3 regions of the Clostridium septicum genome follow, and region 1 is predicted to be linked to each of the others. Evidence: riboswitches for the same ligand, from Rfam matches in the RefSeq annotation. Region 1 holds a riboswitch; each other region holds the start of a gene.
What was found. Region 1 has a riboswitch for magnesium ahead of CP523_RS03395 (P-type ATPase actuator domain-containing protein). Riboswitches for the same ligand answer to the same signal wherever they lie in the genome.

Region 1 (3,293 bases):
CATATATCATGTACAATAGAAAAGGTAAATTTAAATGAGGAGTATGATATTGCTATAATCGATGAAATTCAAATGATTGATGATTCACAAAGGGGAGCAGCTTGGAGTAGAGCATTATTAGGATTAAGATGTAATGAAATTCATATTTGTGGAGCATTAAATGCAAAGGAAATACTAGAAAAGATAATAGAGGATTGTGGCGATGATTATGAATTTAAGGAGTATAAAAGAAATATACCTTTAGAAGTTGAAAATAGAAACTTTAATAATGTTGAGGCAGACGCAGGAGATGCAATAGTTGTATTTTCTAAAAAGAAGGTTTTAAGTTTAGCAGAGCAGTATTCTAATTTGGGAATAAAAGCAAGTATAATATATGGAGATTTACCTCCAGAGGTTAGAAGAAAGCAATATGATCAATTTATAAATAAAGAGAATAAAATATTAATTACAACGGATGCTATTGGAATGGGTGTAAATCTTCCAATAAAAAGAATAATATTTCTAGATTTGCAAAAGTTTGATGGAGAAGAAATAAGACCTTTAACATCACAGGAAGTTAAACAGGTTGCAGGTAGAGCAGGAAGAAAAGGAATATATGAAGTAGGCTATGTTGCTACAGTTAGAGATAATCAAAAATTTATCAAAGAAAAGCTACAAGAAAATGATAGAGTAATAAAAGAGGCTGTAGTAGGTCCATCTGAAGCTATTTTAAAAGTACAGGGACTACCTTTAAATGAAAAGCTGGCCTTATGGGCAACTAGAGAGGAAAAGGTTGATTTTTATAGAAAAATGGATATAAATGAATATCTAATAATCTTAGAAAATATTAAAAGATATAAGCTTAAAGAAAGTATTCAATGGGAGTTATTAAAGGTACCTTTTGATGTTTCAAAAAATGAACTTATGGACACATTTTTAGATTATGTAGAAGAATTATTTGTAATTAAAAATAAAACTATTACAAAACCACAATGTTATAAGGGAAATTTAGATGAATTAGAATGTTATTATCAAAGAATAAATATGTATTATTCTTTTTGTAAAATATTTGGTTTAGATTTTGATGTAAACTGGATATATAAAGAGAGATTACAGGTAAGTGATGAGATTAACAAAATATTATTAAGGATTTAAGAAATAGTCACAAATTTAACAATTTTAAATATAATAAACTATAAATAAAATAATCCTCGGTAGGTGAGGTTACTTTAAGGATACGGATTGATACCGTGAAAGAGTGGAAACACTCTAAGCTGGTTAGCAAATTTTACCGAACAAAGAAGGTTTAATTTAATTCAATTTCATTGCCTTAAAGAGCTAAAACTTGAACGAGAAAGTGTATTTATTAGTTAAATAATACCCTTGTTTGTTCAAGTACAAACAAGGGTTTATTTTTTATAAAGAAATATATTTTTGGAGGTGGAAGAATGGAACCAGAGTACATTTTAGAGAGTGATAGTGGAGAGCGTTTAAAATATATAGTTCATCAAAGAAATGGAAGTAAGGTCTATTCTTCCAAGGTAGAAAATTCCTAGCCTAAATTTCTAGAACCTTTAATCTTTATAGCATCTACTATTTCTTAAGTATAATCTAAGATAATCTCTAAAATGGTTTAATAAAGTAATGTTAAAAGTTATATTTATTTACTATTGTAATTTGGGAGGTATGGGTATGGTTAACGGAAGAAATAGCAATATATCAATAGATAAATTAATTAGGTTTAGCAAAATAAATATAAATGACGTATATAGGATTTTGAAAACTAGTATAAGAGGAATTAGTAATGAAGAAGCAGAATTAAGAAGAAAAAAATATGGAGAAAATAAAATAGAAAATTCCTTAAAAGAAATAAAAGAAAAAAAGTACTATAAAGTAACAAGAGAAGGTGCAGAGATATTGGTATCAGTAGAATATTTAACTATTGGAGATGTAATACATTTAAATATAGGTGAATATGTACCAGCAGATGTTAGAATTATACATTGTAACAATTTATATATTAGTGAGTATACGTTAACAGGAAGAGATACTTTAGTAAAGAAACATGAGAATATACGGGGAGATTATTACCTAAATAAAAAAATAACAGAATTAGATAATATATGTTTGAAGGGAACAGAAATTGTAAAAGGAACAGCTTTAGGTATAGTAATAGCAATTGGAAATAACACTTACTATTCAAAAAATAAATCTCTATCTAACTTTATAATAAAAAGAAAAAATAAAAAGGGAATAATTAGGATAAAAGATATGATAAAATTATTAGAGGCATAATTTTATTATAGAGAGAAGGATATGAAATGATTTTAAATATTTCTCACAGAGGATATAGTGGAAAATATGATGAAAATACAATGATAGCTTTTAAAAAGGCTATAGAGTTTGGAGCAGATGGTATTGAAACCGATGTGCAGTTATCAAAGGATGGTATTCCAGTTATAATTCATGATGAAACTTTAGAGAGAACTATGAATGGAAAAGGGTTTGTTAAGGATTATTCTTTAAATGAATTAAAGTCTTTTAGAAGTAAAAATAATCATGAAATTCCAACTTTAGAGGAATTAATAATATTATTTAAAGATTCTAGTTTAAAAGTGTTAAATATAGAACTTAAAAATAGTATAATAAAATATCATGGGTTGGAGGAAATAGTTTTAGATTTAATAAGAAAATATAATATTGAAAATAGAGTAATTATATCTTCATTTAATCATTACAGTTTATTAAAGGTTAAGGCATTAAATAAAAATATAATTACAGGAGCATTAACTGAAACAACACTTGTAAATGTTCATGAATATTTGAAAAATATAAAGTGTGAGTGTTATCATCCGTATTATTATTCTATATTTGATGAGAATATAATGAATGAGTTAAAGGAAAATTATATTAAAGTCAATCCGTACACTATAAATAATAAAATAGATATGAAAAAGGCAATTGAGTTTGGTGTTACAAGTATTATAACCAATGAAATTGAGTTATTAAATGAGTTAAAATATGAATTAAGAAAATAATTTAGACTTTAAATATAAAAGGATTATCGTACGATAATCCTTTTCAGTTTGTTAAAAATATAATTTATATATCAAATGGTTTTATCAAATGTTTTTTAAAAAGATAATTTGTTTTTATAAAGTAATGTTATTGAAATTATTAAACATAATAATTCAGAAATTAAAGTAGAAATCCAAATTCCTTTTTCACCAAATAAAGAGGTCATAGCAATTAAAACAATAGTAATTAAAACAAGGCCTCTAGACAAAGAAATTATAGTGGCGTCAAAAGTTTTT
Region 2 (3,293 bases), 1.2 Mb from region 1:
CTTTCTCAGAAGGTGGATTACCAATAGGAGCTGGACTTGAAGACTTAGGAAAAGGATTAAGATCTCAAGTTGGTACTATGTACGGAACAGTTGCTAAGGGACCAAGATACTTAGAAATGGCAGAAGGTTATGTAACTGAAACAGCTTTAGATGCTGATGGAGAAATCATCGGTTACAAATTTGTTCACTTAGGAAAGATGATGGAAATGATTGCTAAGGGAATGGATGCTAATGAAGCTTTAGTTAAAGCTACAGGACAATACGGAAGATTTGATGACGCTGTTACAGTTATAGATCCAAGACACAAATAATATTGTAAGGAGGAATAGAAACATGGCATTATTTGAAAGTTATGAAAGAAGAATTAACCAAATTACTCCAGTATTAAAGAAATACGGAATGGAAAAAATAGAAGATGCTAAGGCTGTATGTGACGAAAAGGGAATCAACGTTTATGATATCGTTAAGTCAACTCAACCAATCGCATTCGAAAACGCTATGTGGGCTTACACTTTAGGTGCTGCTATAGCTATAAAGAAGGGCTGTGTAAAGGCTGCTGATGCTGCTGAAGCTCTAGGAGAAGGACTACAAGCATTCTGTATCCCAGGATCAGTTGCTGATGATAGAAAAGTTGGTTTAGGACACGGAAACTTAGGAGCTATGCTTTTAAGAGAAGAAACTAAATGCTTCGCATTCTTAGCAGGACACGAAAGCTTCGCTGCTGCTGAAGGTGCTATAAAGATAGCTGAAAAAGCTAACAAAGTAAGAAAAGAACCTTTAAGAGTTATATTAAACGGTCTTGGAAAAGATGCTGCTTATATAATTTCAAGAATTAACGGATTTACTTATGTTCAAACTAAGTTTGATTACATGACTGGTAAATTAGAAATAGTTAAAGAAAAAGCATACTCAAACGGACCAAGAGCTGCAGTTAAGTGCTACGGTTCAGATGACGTTAGAGAAGGTGTTGCTATAATGCATCACGAAGGAGTTGACGTATCAATTACTGGTAACTCAACTAACCCTACAAGATTCCAACATCCAGTTGCTGGAACATATAAGAAGGAATGCGTAGAACAAGGTAAGAAGTACTTCTCAGTTGCATCAGGTGGTGGTACTGGAAGAACTCTTCATCCAGATAACATGGCAGCAGGTCCTGCTTCATACGGTATGACTGATACTATGGGAAGAATGCACTCAGATGCACAATTCGCAGGATCATCATCAGTTCCAGCTCACGTTGAAATGATGGGTCTTATCGGAATGGGTAATAACCCAATGGTTGGAGCTACAGTTGCAGTTTCAGTTGCTATAGAAGAAGCAATGAGCAAGTAATATAATTTTTATTTATAGTACACATAATATTTAAATTATGTGTACTATTTTTTTTTTTTTTTATTAATTATTTATAATATTTAAAAAAGTATTGACATTTTTGAAAGTAAAGAATAGTATAATATTGTAAAAGTAAATAGGCCTCGGTAGGTGAGGTTACTACAAGGATACGGGTCGCTGCCGTAAAAGGATGGAAACATCTTTCACTGGTTAGCAGGTTTTGCCGAACAAAGAAGGTTTAACTTAATGCGATTACATTGCCTTGCAGAGCTAAAACTCGAACGAGAAAGTATAAGTAATAAGTGTATTATACCTTTGTCAAGTTTGAGTTTGACAGGGTTTTTTTTATTTTTAATATTATTTATTAAATTTAGGAGGTGAAAAAGAATGGAATCTGGAAATAGCAGCACGGGTAATAATAAGAAGTTTAAATCTGAAGATAGTGATGATTTAGAGTATAGGAGATCAATCTTTTTCACATCGAATAAACATTTCTATTTTCATGTCTAAATTATTTTTATTACCAAAGTTACTATAATTCCAATTTTAAATTTCTTATGTTTTTAGTTAAAAAAGATAATTTTTTAGCTTTATTTACTGTTGTCTTTTTTTAAGAATTTAAAAATATTTAGTAATGGAGGTCTAGAAATGTTAAAAGAAAAAATATTAACAAATAATTTAATTAAATATGGAAAGATGAGTAATAAAACTCTATATGATATTTTAAATACAAATATAGAAGGAATTTCAAATGAAGAAGTAAAAAATAGAATTAATAAATATGGATATAATGAAGTTATTCACCAAAAGAGAAAGCTTTGGTATGCAGAACTTTTAAAATCTTTTATAAATCCTTTTAACTTAGTATTGATAACATTAGCTATAGTTTCAATTTTTACTGATGTTATTATAGCAACTAAAGATGAAAGAAGCTTTAAAGCAGTTATAGTTATAATAACAATGGTAACTATAAGTGCGATTTTAAAGTTTTTTCAAGAACGTAAATCAGAGGAAGCCACTAGTAAACTAAAGGCTATGGTAAAAACAACAGTAGCAGTTAAAAGAAAGAATAAAGAAGTAAAAGAAATAGATATGATTAATATTGTTCCTGGAGATATAGTTTATCTTTCAGCAGGGGATATGATTCCAGCCGATATGAGAATTATTTCATGTAAAGATCTTTTTGTTAGTCAATCAAGTTTAACAGGTGAATCAGAACCAGTAGAAAAGTTTACAATTTTAAGGGAAAGAGATAGGGGAATAGCTTTATCTGATTTAGATAATATTTTATTGTTAGGAACCAATATAATTAGTGGAAGTGCTATAGGTATTGTTTTAGCTACAGGTAATAATACGTACTTTGGAAGTATAGCAAATGAAATAGTAAACAAGGAAGAGAGTACAAGTTTTGAAAAAGGTGTAACAAAGGTGAGTATGCTCCTTATAAAATTTATGATGATAATGGTACCTATAGTTTTTGTAATTAATGGCTTAACTAAAGGTAATTGGTTACAAGCTTTCTTATTTGCAATTTCAATAGCAGTAGGTCTTACACCTGAAATGCTTCCTATGATTGTTACTACTAATTTAGCAAAAGGTGCAGTTACAATGGCAAAAAAGAAAACTGTAGTTAAAAAATTAGATGCAATTCAAAATTTTGGTGCTATGGATATTTTATGTACTGATAAAACTGGTACTTTGACTTTAGATAAAATAGTAGTTGAAAGGCATTTAAATGTAAATGGAGAAGAAGATTTAAGAGTATTAAGGTATGCATATTTAAATAGCTATTATCAAACAGGATTAAGAAATTTAATGGATGTAGCAATCCTAGAATTTGGAAAGAAATTAGGCTGTGATAATAATGAAAAGAAATTTGAAAAGGTAGATGAAATTCCATTTGATTTTTCAAGAAGAAGAATGTCAGTTGTATTAAAGGCTATAAGAGGAAAAAGACA
Region 3 (3,293 bases), 1.0 Mb from region 1:
TATCAATGTAAATTGTATAATATTTACATTAAATAACCAATAAATACTGTTGCTAAGCCTAGGAAGAAGAAAAATCCTAATACATCTGTAAATGTAGTAACAAACACTGATGATGCTAAGGCTGGGTCTACTTTAAGTTTCTTTAATATAACAGGTACTAGGAAACCTGAAATAGTTGCAATAATCATATTTAAAAGCATGGCAATTCCTATTACAACTCCAAATATAACTTTTCCTTCCCATATATATCCTAGAATTGCAATTAACAATCCTATTACTAGTCCAGTAATAACACCAATTCCAATTTCTTTAAATAAAACACGTTTTACATTTTTATAATTTAACTCTCCTAAAGCTAATCCTCTAACTATTATTGTTAAAGTTTGAGTACCAGCATTTCCTCCCATACCTGCAACTATAGGCATAAATGTTGCTAATGAAACAACTTTTTCAATAGTTCCTTCAAATATTCCAACTATTGAAGAAGCTAGTATAGCAGTTAAAAGATTTATAAATAACCATGGCAATCTACTTTTAACAGATTCTGATAATGTTCCATTAATTTTTTCACCTTCTGCTACGCCTCCAAGACGATGAATATCTTCTGTATTTTCATCCCTTAAAATTTGCATTACATCATCTACTGTTACTATACCTAAAAGTCTATTAAAAGTATCTACAACTGGAATTGTTAAATAACCATATTTTTCAAATATATGTCCAACTTCTTCTTGATCCATATCATAAGGAATACTTACTAAATTTTCTTGAACTATATCTGAAATTAAAGTGTCAAAATTACTAGTAACTATATCTCTTAGTGAAACTACACCTTTTAACTTATCTAAAGAATCAATTACATATAAATCATATATATTTTCTGCTTCTTTAGATGTTTCTTGCAAATATTTTAAAGTTTCTCTAACTGTCATATTATCTTTTACTGATATAAACTCTGTAGCCATTATACCTGCAGCTGTATCTGGATCATAGCTTAAAAGTTGGCGAACCATTCTTGCATCTTCTGCTGTCATTTTAGCTAAAATTTTATTTGCTTGACTTTCATCTAATATTCCAAGTAAATCAGTTAATTCATCTGATGACATTTCTTCAACAATATTTTTCTGCTTATTTTCTGAAAATTCCATAAGTATATGATATTTTTCTTCTGCATCAGCTTCATCTATAATAGATGCTATAAATTTCTCTGATAATCTATTTAATATATCTTTTCTTTCATCTATATTTTCTCTTAATACATCTAGTATATCTACTGGATGAGCACCTTCTATATATTTCATAACCTTATCTTGAGGTGCATGTAATAAAAATCTTCTTAATTCATTCTTATTCATTTCTAATTTCATAACTTTTCCCCTTTTTAGTATAGGGATATTAAATTATACGTGGTATAAATAGATTCTCCCCAATATTTAATTGTCTTTAAAATTTTCCCCAGATACGAATCCATTAATACCACCTCCTTAGAAATTCAAATAAAAAAAGACTTTTTGCTCTACACAAAAAGTCTTGTAACTTCTTTTTAACTCGTAGAGCTTTAGCACTATAAAGCGTAGACAAAATGTCAGTTACATTAAAAATCACCTTAGCGATGATTTCTGTTAACCCATTGGAATCTCTAGATTTTTCTGGGCAGCAACATATTTCCTTATAGGAGCCTCACCTAACAATTTTTATTTTATTGACTAACTAATCTTACACAACTAAATATAATATGTCAATATATTTTTTACTTTAAATTTTTTAAAAGATCTGCAAATGGATTATTTATATCCTCTTCTGCTTCCTTCTTCATTTTTCTCATTATATTATTAACTTCTCTTTTATTCATTTTATCTGATTTTTTATCAAATCGCTTATTAAATACTGATGCCTTTTCTCTAAACGTGCAATTAGTATTTGGACATACATATATTTGACCGTCTCCATGTCCTCTAAGTTCTAATTTCTTTTTACATTCAGGACATCTTGCATTAGTATTTCTACTTACACTTTCTCTATATCCACACTCTCTATCTTGGCAGACATTCATTATTCCATTTTTCCCTTTTACTTCAAGAAGGTATTTACCGCAATTTGGACATTTCTTTCCTGTTTTATTATCATGAACAAATTTGCTATTAGCTATTTTTACATCTTCAACTAAAGCTTTTGAATAATTTCTCATTTCTTTTATAAATTGATATGAATCAGCTTTTCCCTTACTTATTTCATCTAATCTTTTTTCCCATTTAGCTGTTAATAATGGTGATTTTAAGTCATTTGGAACTAATTCTATCAATTGCTTTCCTTTTGAAGTTGGATATATCTCCTTTCCTCTTTTCTCTATAACAAAAGAATTAAATAGCTTTTCTATTATGTCAGCTCTTGTTGCAACTGTTCCAAGTCCCCCTGTTTCGTTTAATGTTTTAGCTGAGGCTTTATCTACATTAACATACTTTTGTGGATTTTCCATTGCTGAAAGTAATGTAGCTTCATTAAATCTAGATGGTGCTGTTGTAAAGTTCTTTTTAACTTCTACATTTTTAATTTTTAAAACTTCTCCTTTATTTATAACAGGAAGAGTTTGCTCTTTTATATCATCTGAAGATTCATCTTCATCTACTTTATCATAAAGTCTCTTCCATCCCTTATCCTTTTCTACCTTTCCTTTAGCTAAAAGTCTTTCTCCATTAGCTTCACCTTCTAAAGTAGTTTCCACATAAACATAAGCTGACATAAGGTGGCTTAAAAATCTTTTTACTACTAATTCATAAACCTTTCTTTCTTCTGAGCTTAAAAGAGCTAAGTTTCCTCTTTCTTCTGTTGGAATTATAGCATGGTGATCAGACACTTTTGAATTATCTACAAAACTCTTATTTCCTTTGATATCTTTCTTTAAAAGATTTTCACAAATTCCTCTATATTCTCCAATCCCTACTGCTTTTATTCTATCTTTTAAGGTTCCTACTATATCTGTTGTAATATATCTTGAATCTGTTCTTGGATATGTTAAAACCTTATAATTTTCATATAACCTTTGCATTACATTTAAAGTTTGTTTTGCAGAAAATCCCCAAAGTCTATTACAATCTCTTTGAAGTTCTGTTAAATCATAAAGTGGTTTAGGATAAACTTTTTTATCCTTGCTATTAACATTTACTATATTTACATCTGCATCTTTAAGTTTAGCTTCAACCTTTTTACTAAATTCTAAGTCGAAAATTCTTCCATTATTATCTTTATTAACCCACGTAAATTTACATTTATCTGTTTTTACATTTATAGTATTA

Region 2: it holds a riboswitch for magnesium, as region 1 does, so the genes downstream of both, mgtA (magnesium-translocating P-type ATPase) here and CP523_RS03395 (P-type ATPase actuator domain-containing protein) in region 1, are expected to answer to the same signal.
Region 3: it holds a riboswitch for magnesium, as region 1 does, so the genes downstream of both, mgtE (magnesium transporter) here and CP523_RS03395 (P-type ATPase actuator domain-containing protein) in region 1, are expected to answer to the same signal.

Annotation. Positions count from the first base shown of each region.
Region 1 is NZ_CP023671.1:751,073-754,365, reverse strand. It holds partial or broken gene CP523_RS03400 (SUV3 family DEAD/DEAH box RNA helicase) at 1-1,134, shown strand, start outside; M-box (ykoK) riboswitch at 1,183-1,344, shown strand; gene CP523_RS03395 (P-type ATPase actuator domain-containing protein) at 1,672-2,274, shown strand; gene CP523_RS03390 (glycerophosphodiester phosphodiesterase) at 2,301-3,017, shown strand; gene CP523_RS03385 (MATE family efflux transporter) at 3,113-3,293, opposite strand, start outside.
Region 2 is NZ_CP023671.1:2,956,397-2,959,689, forward strand. It holds gene CP523_RS13665 (iron-sulfur cluster assembly scaffold protein) at 1-311, shown strand, start outside; gene CP523_RS13670 (GGGtGRT protein) at 334-1,335, shown strand; M-box (ykoK) riboswitch at 1,471-1,632, shown strand; gene mgtA (magnesium-translocating P-type ATPase) at 1,984-3,293, shown strand, end outside.
Region 3 is NZ_CP023671.1:3,124,970-3,128,262, reverse strand. It holds gene mgtE (magnesium transporter) at 24-1,367, opposite strand; M-box (ykoK) riboswitch at 1,540-1,699, opposite strand; gene CP523_RS14400 (DNA topoisomerase III) at 1,751-3,293, opposite strand, start outside.